Regions from separate parts of the Psychrobacillus sp. AK 1817 genome, predicted to be linked through region 2. Evidence: a T-box and tRNA genes for the amino acid it is inferred to sense, from the RefSeq annotation. Region 2 holds a T-box; the other holds one or more tRNA genes.
The links. The T-box of region 2 lies ahead of metG (methionine--tRNA ligase). A T-box ahead of a tRNA ligase gene usually reads a tRNA of that ligase, here a tRNA-Met.

Region 1: it encodes a tRNA-Met, which carries the amino acid that the T-box ahead of metG (methionine--tRNA ligase) is inferred to sense. The anticodon was not compared.

The regions. Positions count from the first base shown of each region.
Region 1 covers NZ_CP031739.1:2,397,452-2,409,572, reverse strand. Annotated here, with positions in the region: gene D0S48_RS11955 (FtsB family cell division protein) at 1-207, shown strand, start outside; gene D0S48_RS11950 (S1 domain-containing RNA-binding protein) at 348-779, shown strand; gene D0S48_RS11945 (DinB family protein) at 1,101-1,559, shown strand; gene D0S48_RS11940 (NUDIX domain-containing protein) at 1,679-2,041, shown strand; gene D0S48_RS11935 (nucleotidyltransferase domain-containing protein) at 2,220-2,951, opposite strand; tRNA gene D0S48_RS11930 (tRNA-Glu) at 3,018-3,089, opposite strand; tRNA gene D0S48_RS11925 (tRNA-Met) at 3,096-3,169, opposite strand; gene D0S48_RS11920 (SpoIIE family protein phosphatase) at 3,467-5,839, shown strand; gene tilS (tRNA lysidine(34) synthetase TilS) at 5,902-7,296, shown strand; gene hpt (hypoxanthine phosphoribosyltransferase) at 7,309-7,851, shown strand; gene ftsH (ATP-dependent zinc metalloprotease FtsH) at 8,037-10,070, shown strand; gene D0S48_RS11900 (type III pantothenate kinase) at 10,184-10,966, shown strand; gene hslO (Hsp33 family molecular chaperone HslO) at 10,967-11,848, shown strand; gene D0S48_RS11890 (peptidyl-prolyl cis-trans isomerase) at 11,832-12,121, shown strand, end outside.
Region 2 covers NZ_CP031739.1:259,337-271,457, forward strand. Annotated here, with positions in the region: gene D0S48_RS01290 (citrate/2-methylcitrate synthase) at 1-65, shown strand, start outside; gene D0S48_RS01295 (hypothetical protein) at 369-698, opposite strand; gene D0S48_RS01300 (SDR family oxidoreductase) at 1,230-1,970, shown strand; partial or broken gene D0S48_RS01305 (serine/threonine protein kinase) at 2,725-3,585, shown strand; gene D0S48_RS01310 (amidohydrolase family protein) at 4,006-5,358, shown strand; T-box leader at 5,504-5,766, shown strand; gene metG (methionine--tRNA ligase) at 5,855-7,495, shown strand; gene D0S48_RS01320 (DinB family protein) at 7,587-8,060, shown strand; gene D0S48_RS01325 (GNAT family N-acetyltransferase) at 8,431-8,877, shown strand; gene D0S48_RS01330 (hypothetical protein) at 8,943-10,145, opposite strand; gene D0S48_RS01335 (YiiX/YebB-like N1pC/P60 family cysteine hydrolase) at 10,215-10,937, opposite strand; gene D0S48_RS01340 (DUF2785 domain-containing protein) at 11,191-12,024, shown strand.

The DNA of each region.
Region 1 (12,121 bases), 2.0 Mb from region 2:
AGTCATCAAACCTTGGCTGAGAAAAAAGAACAGCAGGTGCAGGTAGAAGAAGAACTGGCAAAAGCGCAAGAAGACCAAGAAATGCTTAAAATTCAAATATCTAAGTTAAACGATGATGAATACATTGGGAAGCTATTAAGAAAAGAATTTTTCCTTTCAGAAGAAGGAGAAATTATCTTCTCCTTACCAGAGGAAAGTGACAAATAACATAAAAAATCTAACTTGAAGAGAGTGGTCTTGTTGACACTCTTTTTTTGTTAGCTATAATAAAAGATAGGGTCTGTATAAAAAATATACAAATTCATTTATAAAGAACCGCTTAAATTCTAAGGAGGAGCATTTTTTTTATGTCAATTGAAGTAGGCAGCAAGGTACAAGGTAAAGTAACAGGAATCACTAACTTCGGAGCGTTCGTTGAGCTTCCTGGGGGCTCAACAGGTCTAGTTCACATTAGTGAAGTTGCAGATAACTATGTGAAGGATATTAATGAGCATTTAAAAGTAGGCGATATGGTCGAAGTAAAAGTGATGAATGTTGAAGCGGATGGCAAAATCGGCTTATCTATTCGTAAAGCAAAGCCACAAGCAGAAAGACCAGAGAGACCAGAACGTCCTCAGCGTCCACGCAATAATAACCGCCCGAACGATCGTGATCGTCCGAGCAAAGAGAATTTTGAGCAAAAAATGGCAAGATTCTTAAAGGATAGTGAAGATCGTTTGTCTACGTTAAAACGCGCAACAGAGTCTAAACGCGGTGGTAGAGGCGCAAAACGAGGATAATATGCTGTCTGTTTTATCGGTAGAAAAAATGTTTAATAGATGTGGAAAGGTGTTAGCATTGCTAACGCCTTTTTTGTATGGTAAATATTTTCACTATTGGAACAAATGAGGTAAAATATATATGTAATTTAAAATAAATGAATTTTATTAATAGAACACACAAGCATCTAGTTGAATGTTCGATACAGACAAGAACCCCTAACGGCACCCGTACTTTGGGTTTATCTCATGGGAAATGTGAATTGACTTAAATGAAAAATGATTAATTGTAGAGTGATTGGGTAGTTAAATATTACGAACTATCAGTTTAGGAGGAAAAGCATGACTAAAGATGAAATACTAAAAGCGCATCAGCAATATTTAGAGTGGTTGGATTCTCTTGAGAGCTTAAGTGAAGAAGAAGGGAACACTCCTTACCGTGAAGGAAAATGGACGCCAAATGAAATTATTATGCATATGGCGGAATGGGACAAGTTTACGTTACAGGAACGTCTACCTTTAATGAAAGAAGGAGAAAAACATCAAGCGTATCCAAATTTCGAAGACTTCAATGCAAAAGCTGCAGCCCTTGCTAATGAACAAACATTTAAAGAAACCATTGCTCATGCAAAAGAACAGCGCAAAGCCATCATGGGAGAGCTTAAGAAGATTGATGAAATAGAATGGGATAAATATTTTTATATTGGGGATCATTCCAGCACTATACGCAACTATTTCACTGACTTCCTGGAGCACGACCTACATCATCAAAAACAGATTTCACCAGGCTATAGTAGTTAAATTCATAGTTAAAATTGCAACCCGTAGACCAATTTGAAAGCAATATATGGTCTGCGGGTTTTTAATGTTTAGGAGATTAATAAAATTTTGGGAAAGAAGTATGCTAGGGGGATTAATGAATGATAAAGAGAAACTCAGCGAAGGCTATTATAATTGATGATAAGAGAATATTAGTTATCAAGCTCCATGAAAATAATGAAATCTACTATATTTTGCCGGGAGGAGGGCAAGAGACGGGGGAAATTTTACATGAAGCCCTCAAAAGAGAGTGTAGGGAAGAGGCAGGAGCAGAGATTATCATTGGAGATATAATATTTGTGCGAGAATATATTGGGAAGAACCATGAATTAGCAGGGAGACACGGAGATTATCATCAGACGGAGTTTATGTTTTTATGTAAAGTCGAGCCGTTAAACTTCGCAAAAAGTACTTTACCTGATAGAGGCCAAATCGGTTTAGAGTGGATACCTATTTCCAGCTAATGGAATATAATTTTTCTCCTAAAGGCTTGAGACAACATATAGTTACTTATTTTAAGGAAGGAAAAGCACAGGAAACTCCGACCTCTTTGAAAATGTATACAGTTTGAGCCCACTTTATAGTGGGCCTATATTTGGTTGGCTCAAAACAAAATAAGTACTTTTCTATGTCGGAAAACGGTTAGTGATCGTTACTGGTAGATTTACCTAATGAAAAACCTTCAAACAAGCGACCACCAAATGGTTCTAGTATTTCGTCGACAAGCTCGATAATTTTTACTTTATCCCGATGCTTGTAATAGGCGTCGAAGACTTCAATAAATTTATGAGCAAACGATTCGTCAAATTGCTTCAATGCGCGATATCCCCACTTAGAAGTACCAACCCACTGACGATTCACTCTTAACACAAACTCGCTAGCTAGCTCTAGGAGGGTATGGACAATAAAGATATCCTCTTCGGGGGTTGTACTTCCGATAAAATCGTCTAAAACATCTGTAAGAAAATAGCGCTTCAATGTAATGGTAGCTTTTGACCATTCCTTCGGTCCATTCGACAATAACAAGCGGGCTTCTCCTTGAATAGACGATAATAACCCATCATCCTTTAAAACCATTCCCTCGACTATCATCTTCGGAAGCGATGGCTTAGCCCTCTCGCAATCCAACTCAAAGTAATGTTTGTAGGAACTTAAATTATGGATAAATACTTCTACAGGCCACCCTTCTACATAAAAGGACTCTCTAAAAGCTGAAAGAATACTATTATCAAAAATTACAATATCCAAGTCAGATGTGGAAGTACCTTCTCCACGAACAATACTCCCAGCCAAAATGGCACCCTGACAGTGAGGATAATATTGCTGAATAAAGTGATTAGCCACTGCAATTGGATCGTTTTTTTCCTTAAACACTTTCTTGCCCCCTTTTATTAAAGGATAGCAAAAAAGAGGCTGCATTTGTGCAACCTCTTTTTAAGATGACCCCTACGGGATTCGAACCCGTGTTACCGCCGTGAAAGGGCGGTGTCTTAACCGCTTGACCAAGGGGCCGTATAATGGCGGCCGAGGGGATCGAACCCCCGACCTCACGGGTATGAACCGTACGCTCTAGCCAGCTGAGCTAGGCCGCCGTTTTAACGAACAAATATCATATTACAAGCGTTTGGACAAAGTGTCAATACTTTTTTGAAAAGATATTTTAAAAAATATATCTACAAAAAAAACTGACAATTTACGTGGCTGCAAAAGCACCTAAATTACTAGGTTTTTAAAGAAGTATGGACCTTAAGTGTAGGCCTCATATTTTAATATTCAAATCATGGTATATCAGGTCGAAAAGTTTTTGAGAGGAGTGTCAGGAAGAGACATACTTTTTGAAATGCAGTAGGTATACTTCGAACATGAGTTGAATAGGGAGGTATACAAATATGAAAACGATTTACGAACAAGAACAAAAAAGAAGCTTTGCGTGGAGAAGGATAGTAGAAAATATTCAGGCAAGAAAGGTCACCATCTCTTTAATGGTCACATTCTTTGTTCTTTCTTTTTTCTTAGCCCAGGTTGTTCTATTCGAGGCATCGGTCCCATTTTTCTTACCTATATGGGCGTTGGTTAATTTAAGGTTTCAACGTTTTATACCTTGGACGTTTGCAGGAGCACTTTTGGGTAGTATGACGCTTGGGCTAGGACAATTAATAATCCATGTATTTCAAGCGGTATTTTTTACACTTCAAGGAAAAAGGTTTATAGAGAAAATCCCAATACCTTTATTTGTCCTGATAGATGTTGTCCTTATTCAATTGATTTGGCAATTTGTATCGTATGGCGGCGCCGTTCCAATGTCTATTTTGTTAGCTATAGGCTATGAGGGAATCTTAAGTTTGTTCATGACTATCTTTTTATTTCAGTTATTTCTTCCTTTACCTGAGTTCCTCCATAAGAGATGGACTATGGAAAGGATGGGATCAGCTTTATTGATAGGGGCATTAGTCTTGACTGGCATGTCTTCTTTAATAGTTGGTTACGTCTCTGTTCCGTTAATTATTGCGCATTTAGTAATTGTTGTAGCTGCCGCGGTAGGGGGTGTTCAGCTTTCTACTGTTGTAGCAGTCCTGGCAGGTACGATATTAAGTATCTCCACCTTAAGCTTCAGTGGAATGATTGCCGTTTATGCCTTGACTGGTTTTTTAGCAGGCTTGCACAAAAGATTTGGCCGGCTTTGGCAAGCATTTAGTATGCTAGGTGCAACTTTTTTCTTTATCTTATATGATCATACACTGCCATTAGATTCCGTTTATATCGGTTCTCTAGTAGCGGCCTCACTAATCTTTTTTATGATTCCCTCGAAGTGGATTAAAGATGTGAAGGAGCAGCTATACCCAGATACGACTCATGTCCTTTTGAGAAGGCAAAAGTGGATGACAGAGAAGGTGAATCATCAGCTACAGGAATTTCAGCATTTTGTAGATTTTATCACACGTTTTATATCGGATCGTTTTGAACCTAAATCGGCAACCGAGGAAGTAGTGGAGCCATTAGCAGCTTGTCAGTCTTGCTTTCATTATGAAAAATGTTGGGGGGAGAAATCTAACGGAATACCGAGTCTTATACAACAATGGGAGGACCAACCAAGAAAAGCGAGAATTCAGCTGGAGAAGAAGATGCAATATAAATGCGTTAAACCACTTCAAATATTGCAAGAGTTAAAGGAAAGAGAGGCGAAAAGACAGCTAGCATATGAAATGCAGCACGGTAAGAAAATGTTCGCACTAAAGCTGAGAGATATGGGAAATCATATGAGTGAGCTTATGAACAACTTAGAAAATAATGTATCGTTATATACATCACATGAAGAGGAAGTGAAGCAAAAATTTCAACAATGTAATATTCCGTTTTATCAAATAGACATTTTAAATATTGATGTAGGACAGATGGAGGTAGTCTGCTGTTTGCCAGTAGAGTCGAGAGGCAAAATGATAGGCGAACGATTGATCATACCAATCCTCTATGAACTATGGAAGGAGCCTTTTGAGATAACCTCCATGAAAGAGGTGCATCAGCCGTATGAGCATATTCAAATGACATTTAAATCATCCGTTAGATTTAATATTTCCCACGATATATTTACTTCCTCAAGTAGAAATACAATCTATTCTGGGGATGCTCATGCTGTATTTCCTTTACATCCCGGATTACTTGCAGTTATTTTATCGGATGGAATGGGCAACAATGTAGAAGCACACCGTGAAAGCAGAAGGGTTATGCAATTTATGAGAGAATGCCTTAACAAAAAAATGGATCCTGAAACGACCATGCATACGTTGCATTATATGATGAGCCTACAGGATGACTCTGATAGCTACGCAACCGTTGATCTGGCACTAATTGATCTTCAGAAGGGGGAACTATGGTCTTGGAAAGCAGGCAGTATGTCTACTTATCTAATTCGAGGAAATGAGATGAGGAAAATAGAAAGTAAACACGTTCCATTCGGCTTCTTACCTACGTTCTCGATAGAGGCGAGAAAGGTCGATATTAAGGACGGCGATATATTATTAATGTTATCGGATGGGGTGTTTTCAGCAAATACAACTATAGAGAAGCAGGAGGCATATTATAAAAAAGTATTACAGGATCCTTCTATGAACGCAGAGAAATTCGTAAAAATATTAGAAGAAACTTACTCATTACCAGGAGATGATCGCACGGTTATTTTTATGCACGTAAAGCATACTGTTCCGGAATGGTCAATATTTTCACCTAGACAAGCATCTAAGTTCCATGAAAAAATGGTACACTAGACTAGTATAAATGCTTATATAGAAGAGAATTATGTAGATAGATTGAAGGGAGAGATGAGAAGATGCATTCATTCGTTCGGAAGGTGAAGCAATATATAGACCGATACCGATTGATTGAGAAAGAAGAGCGTCTTCTTATCGCTTGTTCTGGTGGAACAGACTCTGTTGCTATTGTACTTGCGATGAAGGAATTGGAAAGCTTTTATCATTGTGAGTTAGGCATTGTTCATACTGACCATCAGTTAAGAGGTAAGGAATCTGCAGAAGATATGGAATTCGTTAAAGAGTTGGCGAATCAGTTAAACCTTCCTTTCTATTCTGCAGCATTAGAGGTTATGCGAAGAGTGGAGGAAGAGGGGGGCAATGTCCAAGTAATTTGTAGAGAAGAACGGTATGCCTTCTTTAATCACGTTATGAATACCAATAGTTACGATAAGCTTTTACTAGGGCATCATGCTGACGATCAAATTGAAACTGTCTTAATGTCTCTAATCCGAGGTACTAATAGTTCCACTATTACCGGGATACCTAAAAAAAGGCCTTTTTCTAGGGGACAAATTATCCGTCCTTTTTTAGGAGTTACAAAGCAAGAAATTGAAGAATATCTTTTAGACAAAAATCAACTTCATAGACATGACCCAAGCAATGACAAACATACATATACAAGAAATCGAATCCGTCATCGATTAGTGCCTCTCTTGAAGGAAGAAAATCCAAATGTAAGCGATCGAATAATGAATTTCGTAGAAAAACAGCTTCAGGATGAAGAGTATCTTCAAGAGGTGGCTAATGAAAAGTATGAACAGCTTGTGACAGTTAATGAGGAAGGGGTATTTGTTATAGATTCTGTAAGCTTTTCTACAGTTCCCATTGCTTTACAAAGAAGAGTGATTCTACTACTATTAGAGTATCTATACAAAAACTCCGATATACTACTTAACGATCGAATGATTGAATCCATTCTTACAGCTTGCAATAATCATGATGGCAACACAGTATTAAACTTGCCAAATGCTGTTACTCTCACACGCCATTACAATCACATACAATTTACTCCGTATCATAAGGAACCTGTAGTTAGTCAGGAAATTGTAATGAAGGAAGATTGTTGGATTGATTGTGGTGCAGGTTTTTTCATCTACTTGACGAGAAATTTAACAGACCAAATTACCGGTGAAAAGTATTTTGTACAATTAGAGGGTGAATCTTTGCCGCTTACTATTAGACAAAAGACTCAGGGCGACCGGATCCATATCAAAGGAATGTCCTCCTCTAAAAAAGTTTCCCGTTTATTTATCGATGAGAAAATCTCTCCTGAGGCCCGTTTATCTTGGCCATTACTAGTAACAGCTAAAAATGATATAATTGCAGTAATTGGCTTACGCTATGGAGAACAATTTTCGAAGCAATACAACTCGCAAAATTATGTAATGTATTTAAAGCGTATTAATCATTAGGGGGACTAAAAAATGCTAGAGAAAGACATACTAGAGATTTTATTGACAGAAGAACAGATTCAAGAGAAAACAATTGAGCTTGGGGCACAACTGACTGCTGACTATGCGGACAAGTTTCCACTTGCAATAGGAATCTTGAAAGGTGCAATGCCATTTATGTCTGATTTGATGAAACGTGTAGATACATATATTGAAATGGACTATATGGATGTTTCTAGTTATGGAAATGCTACTGTTTCTTCCGGAGAAGTAAAAATTGTAAAAGACTTGAATACAAGTGTGGAAGGGCGCGATATTCTAATTATTGAGGATATCATTGATAGCGGTATGACGTTAAGCTATTTAGTGGACCTATTTAAGTACCGCAAAGCAAAATCAATTAAAATTGTCACACTGTTGGATAAGCCTACGGGTAGAAAAGTAGATTTAGAAGCAGATTATGTTGGTTTTAATGTCCCAGATGCATTTGTTGTTGGTTACGGATTAGATTATGCAGAAAAATACCGAAACTTACCATATGTTGGTGTGCTAAAAAAAGAAGTTTATTCTTTTTAAGCTAGGTTTTGTAAACGTCTAATTGCTCATTTCTAGCAAAATTAGAATTTTGAAAGAAAAACAGCAATAGAGGACATAGCCTTAAATTTAAGTTCCTTTTTAAGAAGGCTTTTCATTGTACGCCAAAAAAAACGTATGTTAAGATAATCATTAGTTTTTCTGTTTACCTTGTGAGGAGGCTAGGAATGAATCGAGCATTGCGCTACGCCATATTGTATTTATTGATATTTTTTGTGATAGTAGGTATTTTTGCTACGTTTAACACAAATAATACCCCAACTAAAAATATTCGCTATGATGAATTTATGACTTCACTTTCAAAAGGTGATGTTACCAACTTTTCAATGCAACCAGAACAAGGTGTTTACTTTGTAGAAGGTTCCATGAAAGGATATGAGGAAGGAGAAAAGTTTTTAACTAAACTTCCTTATAATAGTGAAAAATTGCTAGATAGAATAGATTCACTAGCAACAGCAAATTCAGTGAAAATTGATGTAATTGAAACTTCTAAAACAAGTGGCTGGGTACAATTCTTCACTGGCTTACTACCTTTCTTGATTATCATCATTTTATTCTTCTTCTTATTGAGCCAATCTCAGGGCGGTGGTAACCGTGTGATGAACTTCGGTAAGAGTAAGGCAAAACTGTATGATAACGACAAGAAAAAAGTTAAATTCCCAGATGTTGCAGGTGCAGATGAAGAAAAAGCAGAACTAGTAGAAGTTGTAGATTTCTTAAAAGATCCACGCAAATTCGTGGAAATTGGAGCACGTATACCGAAAGGGATTCTTTTAGTAGGTCCCCCAGGTACTGGTAAAACATTACTTGCTCGTGCTGTAGCTGGCGAAGCTGGAGTACCTTTCTTCTCAATCAGTGGTTCTGATTTTGTTGAAATGTTCGTCGGTGTCGGGGCATCACGAGTACGTGATTTGTTTGAGAATGCGAAGAAAAATGCGCCATGTATCATTTTCATCGATGAAATTGATGCAGTTGGTCGTCAACGTGGAGCAGGTCTTGGTGGAGGTCACGATGAGCGTGAGCAGACACTAAACCAATTGCTAGTTGAAATGGATGGTTTTGGAGCAAATGAAGGTATTATTATCATTGCGGCTACAAACAGACCAGATATTTTAGACCCAGCACTTCTTCGTCCTGGACGCTTTGACCGTCAGATTACTGTAGGTCGCCCGGATGTGAAGGGCCGTGAAGCAGTACTTCAAGTACATGCTCGTAACAAGCCTTTAGATGACACAGTGGACTTGAAAGCGATTGCTCAACGCACACCAGGATTCTCAGGAGCAGATTTAGAAAACTTATTGAACGAGGCTGCACTTGTTGCTGCTAGAAGAAATAAGAAAAAAATCGATATGTCTGATATTGATGAAGCAACGGATCGCGTTATCGCTGGACCAGCTAAATCAGGTAAGGTTATATCGCCAAAAGAACGTAAAATTGTTGCCTTCCATGAAGCTGGACACGTAGTTGTAGGGTTAACTCTAGATGACGCAGAGATCGTTCATAAGGTAACTATTGTCCCTCGTGGGCAAGCTGGAGGATATGCAGTAATGCTTCCAAAAGAAGACCGTTACTTCATGACTAAACCAGAACTTCTGGATAAAGTTTCAGGATTACTTGGTGGACGTGTTGCGGAGGATATCGTCTTTGGAGAGGTATCTACAGGTGCTCACAATGACTTCCAGCGTGCGACAGGTATAGTGAGAAAAATGGTTACTGAATATGGTATGAGTGACAAGTTAGGACCAATGCAATTTGGTCAAACTCAAGGAGGAAATGTATTCTTGGGCCGCGACTTTAACTCAGAGCAAAACTATTCGGATAAGATTGCTTATGAAATCGACCATGAAATGCAAACGATGATTAAAGAGCAATACGAACGAACTAAACAGATTTTAACAGAGAAACGCGATTTGTTAGATTTAATCGCAAATACGTTATTAGAGGTTGAAACGTTAGATGCTGCTCAAATCTTACATTTACAAGAGCATGGAACACTTCCGGTTCGTGAATACGACCAAGACAACCAAGCTGTTGATTTAAGTAAAGATGAAAAATCTGATGCTACAGGTGCAGTTTCTGACCCTACTATTGGTGACTTACCAAAAGAGGTTGGAGAAACTAGCGAGGCAGGTCCTATTCAAGAGGAACGTCCAGATGATACATCAGGTCCAATTCAAGAAAAACGACCTACAGATAAATAATAATATATAAAAGCTGAGTGATTTTCGTCATTAGACGAGTCACTCAGCTTTTTTATTCCGTGGGAAATATGGTATGATGTTTTGGAAATCTACGTAAAGTGAGGAAAAGCTTCATGATACTTGTGCTTGATACAGGAAATACGAACATTGTTTTAGGAGTTTATCAAGATGATCAGCTGATCCATCACTGGAGAATGGAAACAGACCGTCGTAAAACAGAGGACGAATTCGGGATGCAGGTCAAAGCACTTTTTTCCCATGTGAATATATCCTTTGAACAAATAGAAGGTATTATTATTTCCTCGGTGGTTCCACCAATCATGTTTTCATTAGAGGCAATGTGTAAAAAATATTTCGGTATAAAACCCTTAGTAGTAGGTCCCGGTATAAAGACGGGATTAAATATAAAATATGAAAACCCACGTGAGGTCGGTGCAGATCGTATTGTCAATGCAGTAGCGGCAATTCATGAATATGGTGCTCCTTTAATAATTGTTGATTTTGGAACAGCAACAACATACTGTTATGTCAACGAAAAAGGAGAGTATATGGGAGGAGCAATAGCGCCCGGCATCGGAATCTCCACAGAAGCATTGTTTGAAAAGGCTAGTAAACTTCCTAGGATTGAACTTACTACTCCCGAGCATGTTATAGGAAAAAACACAGTTTCTGCCATGCAGTCAGGGATTGTTTTTGGATATGTGGGGCAGGTTGAGGGCATCGTAAATAGGATGAAAAAAGTTTCTAAAAAGGCACCAAAAGTTATCTCCACAGGAGGGCTAGCTTCTTTAATAGGAAATGAGTCGACTGTCATGGATATCATTGATCCCTTCTTGACATTGAAAGGGTTATATTTAATTTATCAACGAAATTTAGAAGAAAGAGGTATAAAATAAATGAATGATTATTTAGTAAGAGCTCTGGCTTTTGAAGGCAGTGTACGAGCATTTGCAGTTCGCACAACAGATACAGTAGGAGAGGCGCAACGACGTCATCAAACGTGGCCAACTGCCTCTGCAGCACTTGGTAGATCAATGACAGCAGCCGTTATGATGGGGGCAATGTTAAAAGGTGAGGACAAGTTAACGGTTAAAGTGGAAGGCGACGGTCCTATTGGTCCAATGATCATTGATAGCAATGCAAAAGGTGAGGTTCGTGGATATGTAACCAATCCTCAAGTACATTTTGACTTGAATGCCGTTGGTAAGCTGGATGTTCGTCGTGCAGTAGGAACAGAAGGTACTTTGACTGTTGTGAAGGATTTAGGTATGCGTGATTTCTTTACAGGACAAGTACCAATTGTTTCTGGCGAAGTAGCAGAGGACTTCACGTACTATTATGCAGTATCTGAACAGGTTCCTTCCTCTGTAGGGTTAGGGGTTTTAGTAAATCCAGATAACTCTATTTTGGCGGCTGGAGGATTTATCATTCAGTTATTACCAGGAACAGATGATGAAACAATTACAATTATTGAAGAACATTTAAATAAAATGGAACCAGTGTCCAAGTTAATCGAAAGAGGATTAACTCCCGAGCAACTATTGTTTGAAATTTTAGGGGAGGACAATGTACAAATATTAAATAATATGCCTGTGGCGTTTGAATGTAATTGCTCTAAAGATCGATTTGGCAGTGCTATTATTAGCTTAGGAGAAAGTGAAATCCGGGACATGATAGAAGAGGACGGAGGAGCAGAGGCTCATTGTCACTTCTGTATGGAAAAATATAATTACTCAGTAAATGAACTGGAGTCCTTTATCGATGAAATCAATTCATAATAATATTCCATCTCAACCTAAACGACATTTAAAAACTAAACCGGTACTTGTAGTACTTGGTATACTTTTACTTGGCAACCTACTTTGGTTTATAGCTTGGTTAATACCAAATGATCGACAAGCAAAAGCATCTGAAGAAGTCGCGTCAGTTGATGGAAAGGTTATTACGAAAGAGCAATGGATGGCTTCAATGGAAATGGTGTATGGGAAAGAAGTACTCTTGGACATGGTTAATGCAGAGGTAATGGAAGCTGCAGCTAAGAAAAATGATAT
Region 2 (12,121 bases):
TTGAACAAATAAGAGACAACACCATTTTCCGCCCACAATCCATTTATGTAGGGGAATTAAAGTAATAGAGGTAATAATGCAGAAGCATCCGGCAAATGTTTATTTTCTATATATACTTAAATAAATTGAACTAAGTATTGTAGATTTCCGTTTTGGTGTACTCTTTGCGAGAGGAGCGATAAGCCATCTCTGCTGCTATTGTTGTTACACAAAACATGTTGTTAGCTGCCCACCCACATTGTCTGCGTGACGCATAATGGGATTGTTCTCAGGCATCTGGTATTGGTTATATCGCTATATAGTCGAAACTGTTATGTGTTTAGTTTGCTAAATATAAAAAGTCATGTGTTATAAAACACATGACTTTTTTATGATTTTTGTTTATTTTTGATGAATGTGTAAATATTTAAAACAACTCCTATGACAAACATAATAATTGCATTCAATGCAAGAACTAAAACCATAAATCCTCCTGCAAAAGCAATTCCTTCTCTTGTGTCATCTGGATCAAAGTTTTTATTAGCATAATAAATTCCGAAAGCGATAAAACAATAGACTATCACCGGAACTAAAAGGGCCATAACAATTGAAGAAACCCATAAAGGAATTTTCCTTTTTTGGTATAAATACACTGCTAAACCATCACAGATTACAAGAGACAATAATAAAACAATCCAAACAATAGCATCACCGTTCATATTAATTACACCCCTTCTATAAAAGGTTAACCTAATGTGGATATTTTTACAATTAAAGGTAATTTTCTGGCATCCGAAGAGTGCTTATACCGAAAAATTGAATAAACTGATGTGGAGAAAACCGAACTTTGGAAAGGACAGTTAGACCGTAATCTAACCTACCCCGCCAACATACCCCTAATTGGTTTCCTGCAACTTTACTAGGAAATCAGTGGATATACATTACTGTAAATACGCAAAGGGGAGTATGGCATAATACAAAGACTTCTAATCAGCAATTAAATAGAAGATAATATTTCGTGTATTTTCAAATTATTCTGTTATATAATGGTATTTATAGATGTTATTGGAGTGGTGAACTTCAATTATTTTAGATTTCAGACCAATACAATTATGCAGAGTCTAAAAAAATCTTAATACGGAATGTAGAATAACAGATTTTCATTTACATATATATTGAAATTATTACTTTTTGAATCTCCAATTATATATTTTTATCATCGAGTTTCAAAGTAGAATAGGAGAAAAACTATGAACAATAAAATAGCAATAATCACTGGAGCAAGTCATCCCAGGGATATTGGAACTGCAATTTGTAGAAAATTAGCTTCTAAAGGAATAGATATATTCTTTACTAACTGGCAGGCGGACAATGAGTGGATCAATAGGTTACAGCAAGAGATAGAAAATTTAGGGGTCCGTTGTGTAGGAATGGAAATCGATTTATCACCGAGTGATGCTTACAAAGTGGTGCTAGATTCAGTGGAACTGGAGTTGGGAACGCCTTCTATACTAGTTAACAATGCAGCGCATTCGACAAGAGATGGTTATTTGGAATTAGACGGCAATACAATGGATGCCCATTATGCAGTAAACATGAGAACAACATTTTTGCTGAGTGTCGAATTTGTCCGTCGCTTTAAGAGAGAGAGAGTGAACGGAAGAATTATAAATATGACATCAGGACAGGATTTAGGAGCAATGCCAGGAGAACTTGCTTATGCTGCCACCAAGGGTGCTATAACAGCTTTTACAAAATCATTATCTGCGGAAGTAGCACCCCTCGGAATTACAGTAAATGCAATAAACCCTGGCCCCACCGATTCAACTTGGATGACCGATGAAATAAGAGAACACCTTTTACCGAATTTTCCAATGGGACGAATAGGTCAGCCTAGCGATGTGGCAGAGGTCGTATCCTTTATTGCTAGCGATGAGGCAGCTTGGATTACTGGACAAGTTATTCATTCAGAGGGTGGTTTTAATCGTTGATGAGGAAAATTGGCAAATGAAAAAAATCAAAAGACAATTCCAAGATTGACATACTTTGTGTTTTAACCATTCTTTTAGTTTTTACAATGTTAACTTATTTCCATTGGAACGGTTATCAGTAAGTTACAATGAAGAAAATTCTACTCTGCTAATTGAAGAGAGATTAATAGGCAAGGAAACCTATAAAGTATAAAGTTGATTCTTCTACTAATTTAAAATAGATGATTTTCATCAACCAAGTAAATGGAAGTTAAACTTGTATGTTTTACCCTTTTACTGCCACGCCTATTTGGTTAAGGCGATATTCTACAAGAAACAATCCTAAATAAAATGGTTGTAAGCTTTTTTGATAGTGGTAGAAGTATTTATTGCCGAGAATATATTAGTGCATAATAATCTACTACAAAATATTTCTGCCCATTAATAGTAGTAGCATAGTTACTTATGAATCTGAGGGAAAGCTATGAATAATTTGATGAAGCTTGTTATTTTAATATGTATGTTTGTAATATTTTCTGGATGCACAGAGGAAACAGTAAAACCAATACTAGCTAAAAGTAAGTATGTAGATTAGTTTATGAAATTCCTCTGTCTAACGTACTCTAACAAACAAAAGAAAAATAAGGGTAATACTTTTTGCTAGACAATTGTTTCATAAGAGGATATTTTTTGAGCTTTTAGAAAATCGGTATTCTTCTTGTTATGCACTCGACTTTTTATAAAGATTGCTGAGAGAGGAGTTACCAAATTTAATATGAGAAATGGGCAAACGGTAATATTAGACGGAGTATCTTTTCCATTAAAAGATATCCATGATTTTCGATGGATACATGATTATGGAGAGGTTTTTTGTGTGTTTGACCGACAGGATTCAGGAAATCTCTCTTTTTTGGTGATAAAAGATGGTTTAAAGAACTTCGTTAAATATGCTGGCGCCGCTCCTGTAAATTACAAGGGAAAACCAGGGTAAGCAATTAATAAACTTAAAAATGCAAAAGTTGTGTACGAAGCATTAGATCATCCACATTTAGTTAAACTAGTAGAACACCGAGAGATGGAAGAAGGATATGCACTTGTGTATGAATGGTTTGATGGCCTAAATATACAAAAGAATATGGCTCATTGTCCAGCTTGTCAGAGGTTTAAGGTGCTGCCTTTAGAAGTACGAATAAAGTCTCTTTCTACTATTTTTGAGTTTCATGTACATGTAGAAAAAAGTAATTATGCAGCAATAGACTTTTATGATGGAAGTATTTTATACGATTTTCAACAGCATAAGACAAAAATATGTGATGTAGATTTGTACCATTCTAAACCATTCTATAATGAAAAAGGTAGGCTTTGGGGTTCGTCAAGGTTTATGTCACCAGAAGAGTTTAAGATGTGTGCAGAAATTGATGCACGTTCGAATGTTTTTAATATGGGTGCCATCGCTTTTTATATTTTAGGTGGTGCTCTTGACCGTTCATATAACCAGTGGGAAGCAGGAAAAGAATTATATAGTGTTGCTAGAAGGGCAGTAGAGATTGAAAAAGACAATCGTTATTCTTCAATTGTAGATTTCTTCACAGAATGGAAGTTAGTTTTAGATAAAGAGTTTTCTTTCAAGGATTAATTATATTTTATGTTTTTAATTTATTTAAAGGAAAATAAATATGTAAGCTAGAATAGTAATAAATAGTTAATTTCAAGCCCAAAATAATATTGTTATACAAACAAAATATGCTAAGAATATTGCTGTTTTGTTATTAAATTTATTGAAAAAGAATTGATGAATGGCCTATGATAGCCAAATTTTATAACAAGAAAAAATTCAGATATTGTTTATAAACACTCATACAAGGGGAAAAGAAATAGAAGCTTCTTTTTAGGATGTACTATCTGAGATTTTAAGAAGAAGGCATTTTATTATATAGGAACAAATATTCAAATATAATGAAATGCCCATCAATCAGTTTGCCTTTGAAACCAAAGATATAAATCTTTTAATTAGATTAGAAGCTACACATATTCTGGGAGAAAAGGAAAGTGTGCCATGGAGAATTCTGTATTGTTATTAAAAAATGCAAATGTGATCGATGTTGTAACTGGTAAAACAATTTATTCTCATCTTCTTATTCAAAATGGTTTTATTACAAAGATTGTTTCTGCACATAAGCCTATTGGCTATATTCATAAAAAAGCAGTTATTTATGATTTGAAAAGAAGATTTGTTATTCCTGGTTTGATTGATATGCATGTACATATGAAAGGGGACTATGCCCCTATTTTCACTGCCTCTGGTGTTACAACAGTTAGAAACACAGGAGGTAACATCGGAGAGTTAAAAAAAATAATTAACGCATCCAGCGGGGCACCTACCCCAAGAATTATCTCAGCAGATAGAATTATTGATGGACCACCGGGGTTATGGGGAGAGAATAGTCCTTGGAACATAAATATTAATGATGCTTGTAGTGCAAGAGCTGAGGTTAAAAGACAGGTTGAAGCGGGAGCAGATTTTATCAAAGTGTATGGTTGGTTGAAAAAAGAAATGATGAAAATAGTCGTGGAGGAAGCAAAACTTCTTCATAAGGAAGTTAGCTGTGATTTAGTACATTCAATAGAGGTTACTGCCACAGAGGCAGCAAAAATGGGTATTAAATGGAACGAGCATGCTTCAGGTATTATAAAAAATATTTTTCCTAACTGGACTATGCAAGCAGACGAAAATATATGGGAGACAATTGATTGGAAAAATCCTGACATGCAAAAAATTATAGAGGTATGTAAAATACTTGTGGAAAATAAAGTAGTGCTTTGTCCGACAATGGTTTTGTATGATCAAGTAAATTTAATGAGGAATTACTGGTATCCAGAAGAAAAAATAATGAACAAACTAAAAGAGAATGCTGTGTTGATGCAACATTGGAGAAGATTTATAGAAAATACTAGCTCATTAAATTCGTTAGGCATACAACATACTTATAACAAGGCAATTACAAAGGCTTATTTCGAATTAGGTGGGACAGTGGTTGCTGGATCTGATACCCCTGCTGGTATATTTACATTTCCTGGTATGGCATTACACCGAGAGCTAGAATTATTTGTAGAAATTGGTTTATCTGAAATAGATGCATTACGAACTGCCACGATTAAAGCAGCTGAAGCACTAGATAGGCAAGATATAGGGGTTATTCAAGAAGGCACAATCGCGGATATGGTAGTACTTGAAAAAAATCCATTAAAAGACATACGTAATACGAAAGAAATTCATTTTATTATCAAAGGTGGTACCGTATATTCACAGGACGACTTGCTTGATAAGGTTCCAACAGAGGAAAACATAAAAAAATCCGTTGAGGAATTTATGAATAGTTTTCTAGATACAAATTATAAATCTAGCTAATATTAATTAAACTAAAAAGTTTTAGGAAATTGTAAATAAAATTAGTTAGACCTTTCTACGTTTCTACATACTTTAAACTTAAAACTAGAAAAATGGAAAGTAAGTGTTGATTTTTTCAAAGAAAGTCAATATAATTCTCTTAATATGAAAAGCGTTGAAGAGGAAAAGTAAAATAATGATGTTATAAAGAGAGCTTCTGACGGTGGAAATGAGGCAAACTAATTATTTGAACATGATCTCGGAGCTTCGTACTGAACGTTTTGCGACTAGTAGGATACGACAAGAGTTGACACTTGTTATCAATGTCAAAGTATAAAGGCATTCTTGCTATGTACTTATGGAGTCAAGTAGTGTGAGCTATTTGAGCATTAAGGTGGTACCACGGGATATTTAACCCTCGTCCTTATCGATTATTCGATAGGGGGGAGGTTTTTTTTATGGAATGATTTAAACGTTAGATTTTATAAAAGAGTATCTTAAATAAGGAGAGATAAAAATGAGTATTTTAATAGGGGGAGCGTGGCCGTATGCCAATGGTTCGTTACATTTGGGGCACATAGCTGCATTGTTACCAGGCGATATATTAGCTAGGTATTTTAGGTTAAAAGGAGAAGATGTATTATACGTTTCTGGGAGTGATTGTAATGGTACGCCAATTTCCATTCGCGCTAACTCTGAAGGTAGTACAACAAAAGTAATAGCAGATCGCTACCATAATGAGTTTGTTGATACCTTTAAACGTTTGGGCTTTACGTTTGATATGTTTACCAGAACAGATAGCCCCAATCATCACGCTGTCGTACAAGATATTTTTTTAAAGCTATGGAAGAATGGTTATATTTACAAGAAAGAAATAGAACAAACGTATTGTGAAGTGGATAGGCAGTTTTTACCGGATCGATATGTAGAAGGAACTTGTCCGAACTGTGGAAGCAAGGCTAGAGGAGATCAATGTGACAGCTGTTCTTTAATTTTAGACCCTTTAGATTTAACAAACAGAAGCTGTAAACTCTGTGGTAATGAACCGAGTATACGAAAAACAGAACATTTTTATTTTGAACTAGGCAGCTTTCAGGAGCAACTGGAGAACTATGTGAAGGTTTCTAAGAAAAGCAATGCATGGCGAGACAATGCCGTTCAACTGACAGAGCGATATTTGAGTGAGGGCCTTAAAGATCGGGCGGCTTCAAGAGATCTTCCAAACGGAGTAAGTATTCCTATAAAAGGCTATGAAGAAAAGAAAATTTACGTGTGGATTGAAGCTGTTTCTGGATATTATTCAGCGAGTAAGGAGTGGGGATTACAAAATAATAAGGATGTACAAAGCTTTTGGGATGAAGCGACGATATCTTACTACGTTCATGGAAAGGATAACATACCTTTTCATACACTTATCTGGCCAGCGATACTAAAGGGAATCGGTCATAAAGCTCTTCCAACACATATCGTATCTAATGAATATCTAACATTGGAAAAGAAAAAAATATCTACTAGCCAAAACTGGGCAGTTTGGGCTCCTTATATTTTGGAAAAATATCATCCTGATTCTATAAGGTATTTCTTAACAATTAATGCTCCGGAAAATAGAGATACAGATTTTTCCTGGAGAGAATTTATTCATAGTCATAATGGGGAGCTATTAGGTGCATATGGCAACTTTATCAATCGTACATTAAAGTTTATAGAAAAATCATATGCAGGTCAGATACCCGAAGAAGAAATTAATGATTTAATCATAAAACAAACCGAAAGCTTGTATATTAGAATCGGCAAATTAATAGAAGAGGCTCATTTTAAAACAGCCTTAGAAACTATTTTTACCTATATTCGGGATGCTAACAAATACTTTGACGAGCAAAAACCTTGGCTACAAATTAAAGAAGAAAGGGATACAAGTAAAAATACTATAACAACTTGCGTTTATATAATTGGAAATGTCGCTCAATTGTTATTCCCGTTTTTGCCCTTTTCTAGTGAAGAAGTACGGAAGATATTGAGAATGGACAATTTCCAATGGGAGCCAGTTCATGTCAAAGGGAAAACGATAGAGAACATTACTCCTCTATTTGAAAGAATTGACACCTTGGTTATTCAAGATGAATTTGATCAATTGAATAAGAATGTTAACAATGCCTAACAAGCATATATGTTGTTTCAAGTCCTTTTCCTTGAATAAGCAATTATTTTATTTAAAATTAAAAAGGAAACTATGAAGGAGGCGTATATTAATGTATCGTAAAGTAGAGGATTTTATACAGGAATGGACAATGTCGGCGGAAGGAACAGCAAATGTTTTTAAGGCTATGACAGACGATAAGCTAGATCAAGCAATAGTAGAAAATCATAACACACTTGGTTGGTTAGCTTGGCATTTAACAACAGCACCGATTTTCTTAGCAAAGTTTGCTAAGCTTGAATTACCTACAGTGGGTAATCCTAAAGAAATACCAGCATCAGCAAAAGCAATTGTGACAGCTTATGATAATATGGCAAAATCACTTGTAAATGCAGCCTCTTCTTTAACAGACAAAGATTTAGTGGAGGGAGTTCCAGCTTTCGGTACAACGTTAGAGCGTGGGCAAATTTTACGTAAAATCGTTGACCACCAAACTCATCACCGTGGTCAAATGACCGTGTTACTTCGTCAAGCTGGTTTAGAAGTTCCAGGAGTAATGGGACCAACAAAAGAACAACAAATGTAATGTAGAACCACCTTTATTAAAATAAAGGTGGTTTTTTTATGAGCATGGGGTTAATAAAGCAATCTAGGTACGATTACAATAAAGAACTTCATTTTATCTTAACGGCCAGACTTTATTAGTGAAATCGACCTAACTTGTTTACGCAGACGAAAAAGCTACTAAATTTCAAGAGTCTGAAAATTTATAATGGATAGAAAAATTATAATCTAGCTTATGTTATAATCGGAAAGTATAATCAATTTAATTTTTAACAGGGGGGCGTTCAATATGATAAATAAACTAATTAGTTTGGGATTACAAAACAAAAAAGGTGAAAGTCCTATTTAAATTAGTTAAATTTAGCGTTCAACCATCAAAAAGGGGAAACTTTGTGGAAATAAGATTACAAGAATTAAGTTCAGAAAACTGGTATGAATGCTGCCAACTAGAAATTTCTGAGGAACAGAAAGAATATATAGATACAAATGCAATCTCAATCGCACAGTCCAAGTTTGAAGTTACCTTAAAGCCATATGCGATTATTTGTGATGGAGCTATAGTTGGATTTCTAATGTATAATTCGGTTAAAGAAGAGCTTGATGGCTACTGGATATATAGAATAATGATTGATAAGAAATTTCAAGGGAAGGGCATTGGAAGGATTGCTTCAGAACTGATGCTTTTCGAAATGTCTAAACTACCTGATGTGAAAAAAATGGTAGTTGGTTATCACCCGGACAATCTAGGAGCACATAATCTATATTCAAAACTTGGGTTCATCAATAATGGTGATAGGTTTGGAAAAGAGATGGCCGTTGTCAAATATATAAATGAATAAATTAGTAAAAGGAAGAACCAATTTGGTGCTTCCTTTTTGTTTTCTTTAGATGGAGCGGTCTTTAACTATTCTAAAACTTTTAGATCGTAAGAATAAATACTTTTCTTTTGAACACTTGATAATAAATCGTGGAAACCAGTAATATCTAAAGTATTTACACGGCTACCATTGTCTAAATTATATTCCTCTAAATAGTATTTTTCTTTTTTTTCATCGCTATATCTTAGCACATAAAGTGAGTTATCTTTAAAATAAGTTTCCTCGTTGTGTCTGATTTTTGATTTACTAGCATTTTCTATGGAAAATTTCTTTTGAATTTCTTCGTTTTTTGTATCGAATGTATATACATCTCCTAGACCATTGATAAAATACAAAACGTCTTGGTGAATATGAGCAGAGTTTTTAAAATTATAAGGAATAGTGGACACCAAATCCTTCATGTCTTTATATTCTATAAAATCATAAACCTCCTGCTCATAAGTATCCTTTGCAATTCGGTAAAGGGAAGTTTTTTCGTTAAAATCATCAATTACAGATGAAAGTATCAAATAATAATTTTTTTTATCTGAAAGCAAAGGAGCCAATGAATTAAAAAATTCATTCTTTGGTGTGTCTAACATAGTCAAATGATCGACCTCTAATGAACTATCAAAAGTAACTTGCCTTAAATCGAATTGGTTTTTATCAACATCCTGTGTAAGTATATTAACTTTGTCGCCTTCTATCCCAGAGGAAGCAATATAAAAGGGAATGCTATCTGTTTGAAATTTTTCTTTGTTTCCAAAACGGACATCAGAAAGATAGCCGCTTCCGTCTTGAGTGAATCCACTATTATAAATACTAAAAAATATATTTTTGTTCTCGATAAAACCAGTACGCTCACCAGTGTATTGGTCCGTTTTCATTGGAAATTCTTTATAATCCTCCCCAACTATCCGTACCTTGTTTTTTTCCTCTAGAAAAACACTGTTTTCATAAACAGCCGTGCTACCTAACTCCAAGCCTTCCATTTTTAGCGCTTGTGCCTTACCTTTCTGATCGATAAAAACCGCAAAGCTAAATCCTTCTCCGTCAATATCCTGATCAGCGGTAGTAGACAGGTAGATAATAGCTTTTTTATTATGTAAAAAATTTTCCTTCTCCAAATCAGCTATAGATAGAAGCAAATTACTATCTGCGCTTGTAGGGTTGAAAAATAAAGTGTAAGTAAAATAAAAGAAAACCCCTAGGCCAAACATTCCAATAATAGTTATAATATTTCTTTTCATTTATATAACCCTCCTAAAGGTTAAATGACAATAGGCAGCAATGCTATTTGTGCCTATTGCCATTTTGTTTTAAATATTTCTAACTAATTTTGTACTAGGAGCATCTCTAACGTCTCTTGGATATACACCAAGGCCTCCATCATCATCTAAATCTAAATTACCATTAAGTTTATAAGCCGACCAGATAAGTTTAGAGCAGTTTTTAGCTCCATTGTGACCAGTAGAACGATTGGTAGCGAAATTGTATGAATAACTCTGTCCTACCTGTGAGTATGCCCAGTTCGCTGCATTATTTCTATTAGTTGTAGTAGTACTTACTGATTTGACTAATGCGCCTGAACTATCCACTTTACGAGCTGTAGTGGAAATAGTACGTACTCCAGCTGATGGCACGGATTCTACTATAGTTGTGGAAGTGTAATATAAGCCTACGTGCCCATGATCAAGGTATGCAGTTTGTGAAGGCGTGTAGTAGAAGTTACCTTTTGTACTGTTGCCTACGCTTACAGTCCCGCCACTATCACCGCTTGTTTGATTGGATTTTGCTTCTGCCAATCCCTGAGCTTGATCGTTCTTTAACTCTTTGTAGATTTGTTCTAAAATTTGTTGCTCTGCTTCTCCAGTGTTTTTTGCAATTTCTTCTACGCTGGACATTAATTCATTGCTAGAAACGTCTGGCTGGAGTGTCAAAATTTCGTCAAGGTACGAGTAACTGTTGGCAGAGGCACCACTAAAGGAAGTTGAAGCTAATAACATTGCCGTGAATGATAAAGCTGCGAATGATTTTTTCATAATACAACTCCTTTTTCATATTTTTACTTCATCTATAATATTAATTTAATTGTATAATTTTACAATTGGGAAAAATATTAGGTAATAAAAGAGTTGTTAATAATTTTTTAAGTAATAATGATGATATTCTGATAAATGTACAGAAAAGATATATCGTTTAGTGGGAAAAATATTTTCCTCTAGAACAACAAGCAGGAAAAGTATCCCTTTGTCTTGAATTTAATAAAAGAGAATGTTATTAAGGAGAATGATAATGGAGATAAAATCTGTATTAAGAAAATGGCAAAGTAAAAAAGGAGAGATAGATAACTTAGAAGAACTAGTAACAGAAATGCTTAAAAATATAGGAACAATCGATGCTGAGCTAAGAGACAGTTTAATTTACTCTTCATTTTATCTTTTAATAAAGGACAATAAATTATCGAATGAACTCATGGAAAAAGTCCTGATTAGTTGTTTATCGAAGGAGTATTTGTTTAAAGGTATAGGTGAAGTAGAAACCGACACTGTGTTTACAAGGTCGTTTTCGTCATTAGTAATAGCTTTGATAGTAGAAAAGGATAAAACAAAAGGATTTTTGGAAAAACAGCTGTTAGAAGAAGTGTTTGAAAAAACGATTATATACTTACAATCAGAAAAAGATGTAAGAGGTTATGTAGAAGGGAAAGGATGGGCGCATAGTATTGCCCATGGAGCAGATCTGTTAGAAACTCTTATTAGCCACCCATCCTTCAATTTGTTAAATAGTGAGAAATGCCTTACAACAATAACTGCATGTATTTGGAAGGATTATGTTTTCCAGGACGATGAGGATGAGCGGCTACTCTTTGCAGTAGAGGCACTTTTAGAAAAAGGATTATCGGAGGAGATACTTATAGATTGGGTGCACAACTTTGAAAAATTATTAGACCCAACAGTAAGTCGTGAAGAGAATTCTTTAACCTTTTATAAATATAGGTCTAATGTCATGAACTTCTTAAAGTCACTGTATTTTCGTTTATCGTATCGTGGAGAAAGTATAAATACACAGCTTCAAATTAAAAAATCCTTAAAAAACTTACATAACGCTATGTATAAAAGGGAGTAATGTTTCTAATCTCAAGCGTAGGATGAAGTGGATGCTTCAGTATTTATTTTTTATGTACTAATATATTTTAGTAATTAGAACAAAAGTAATTATATAC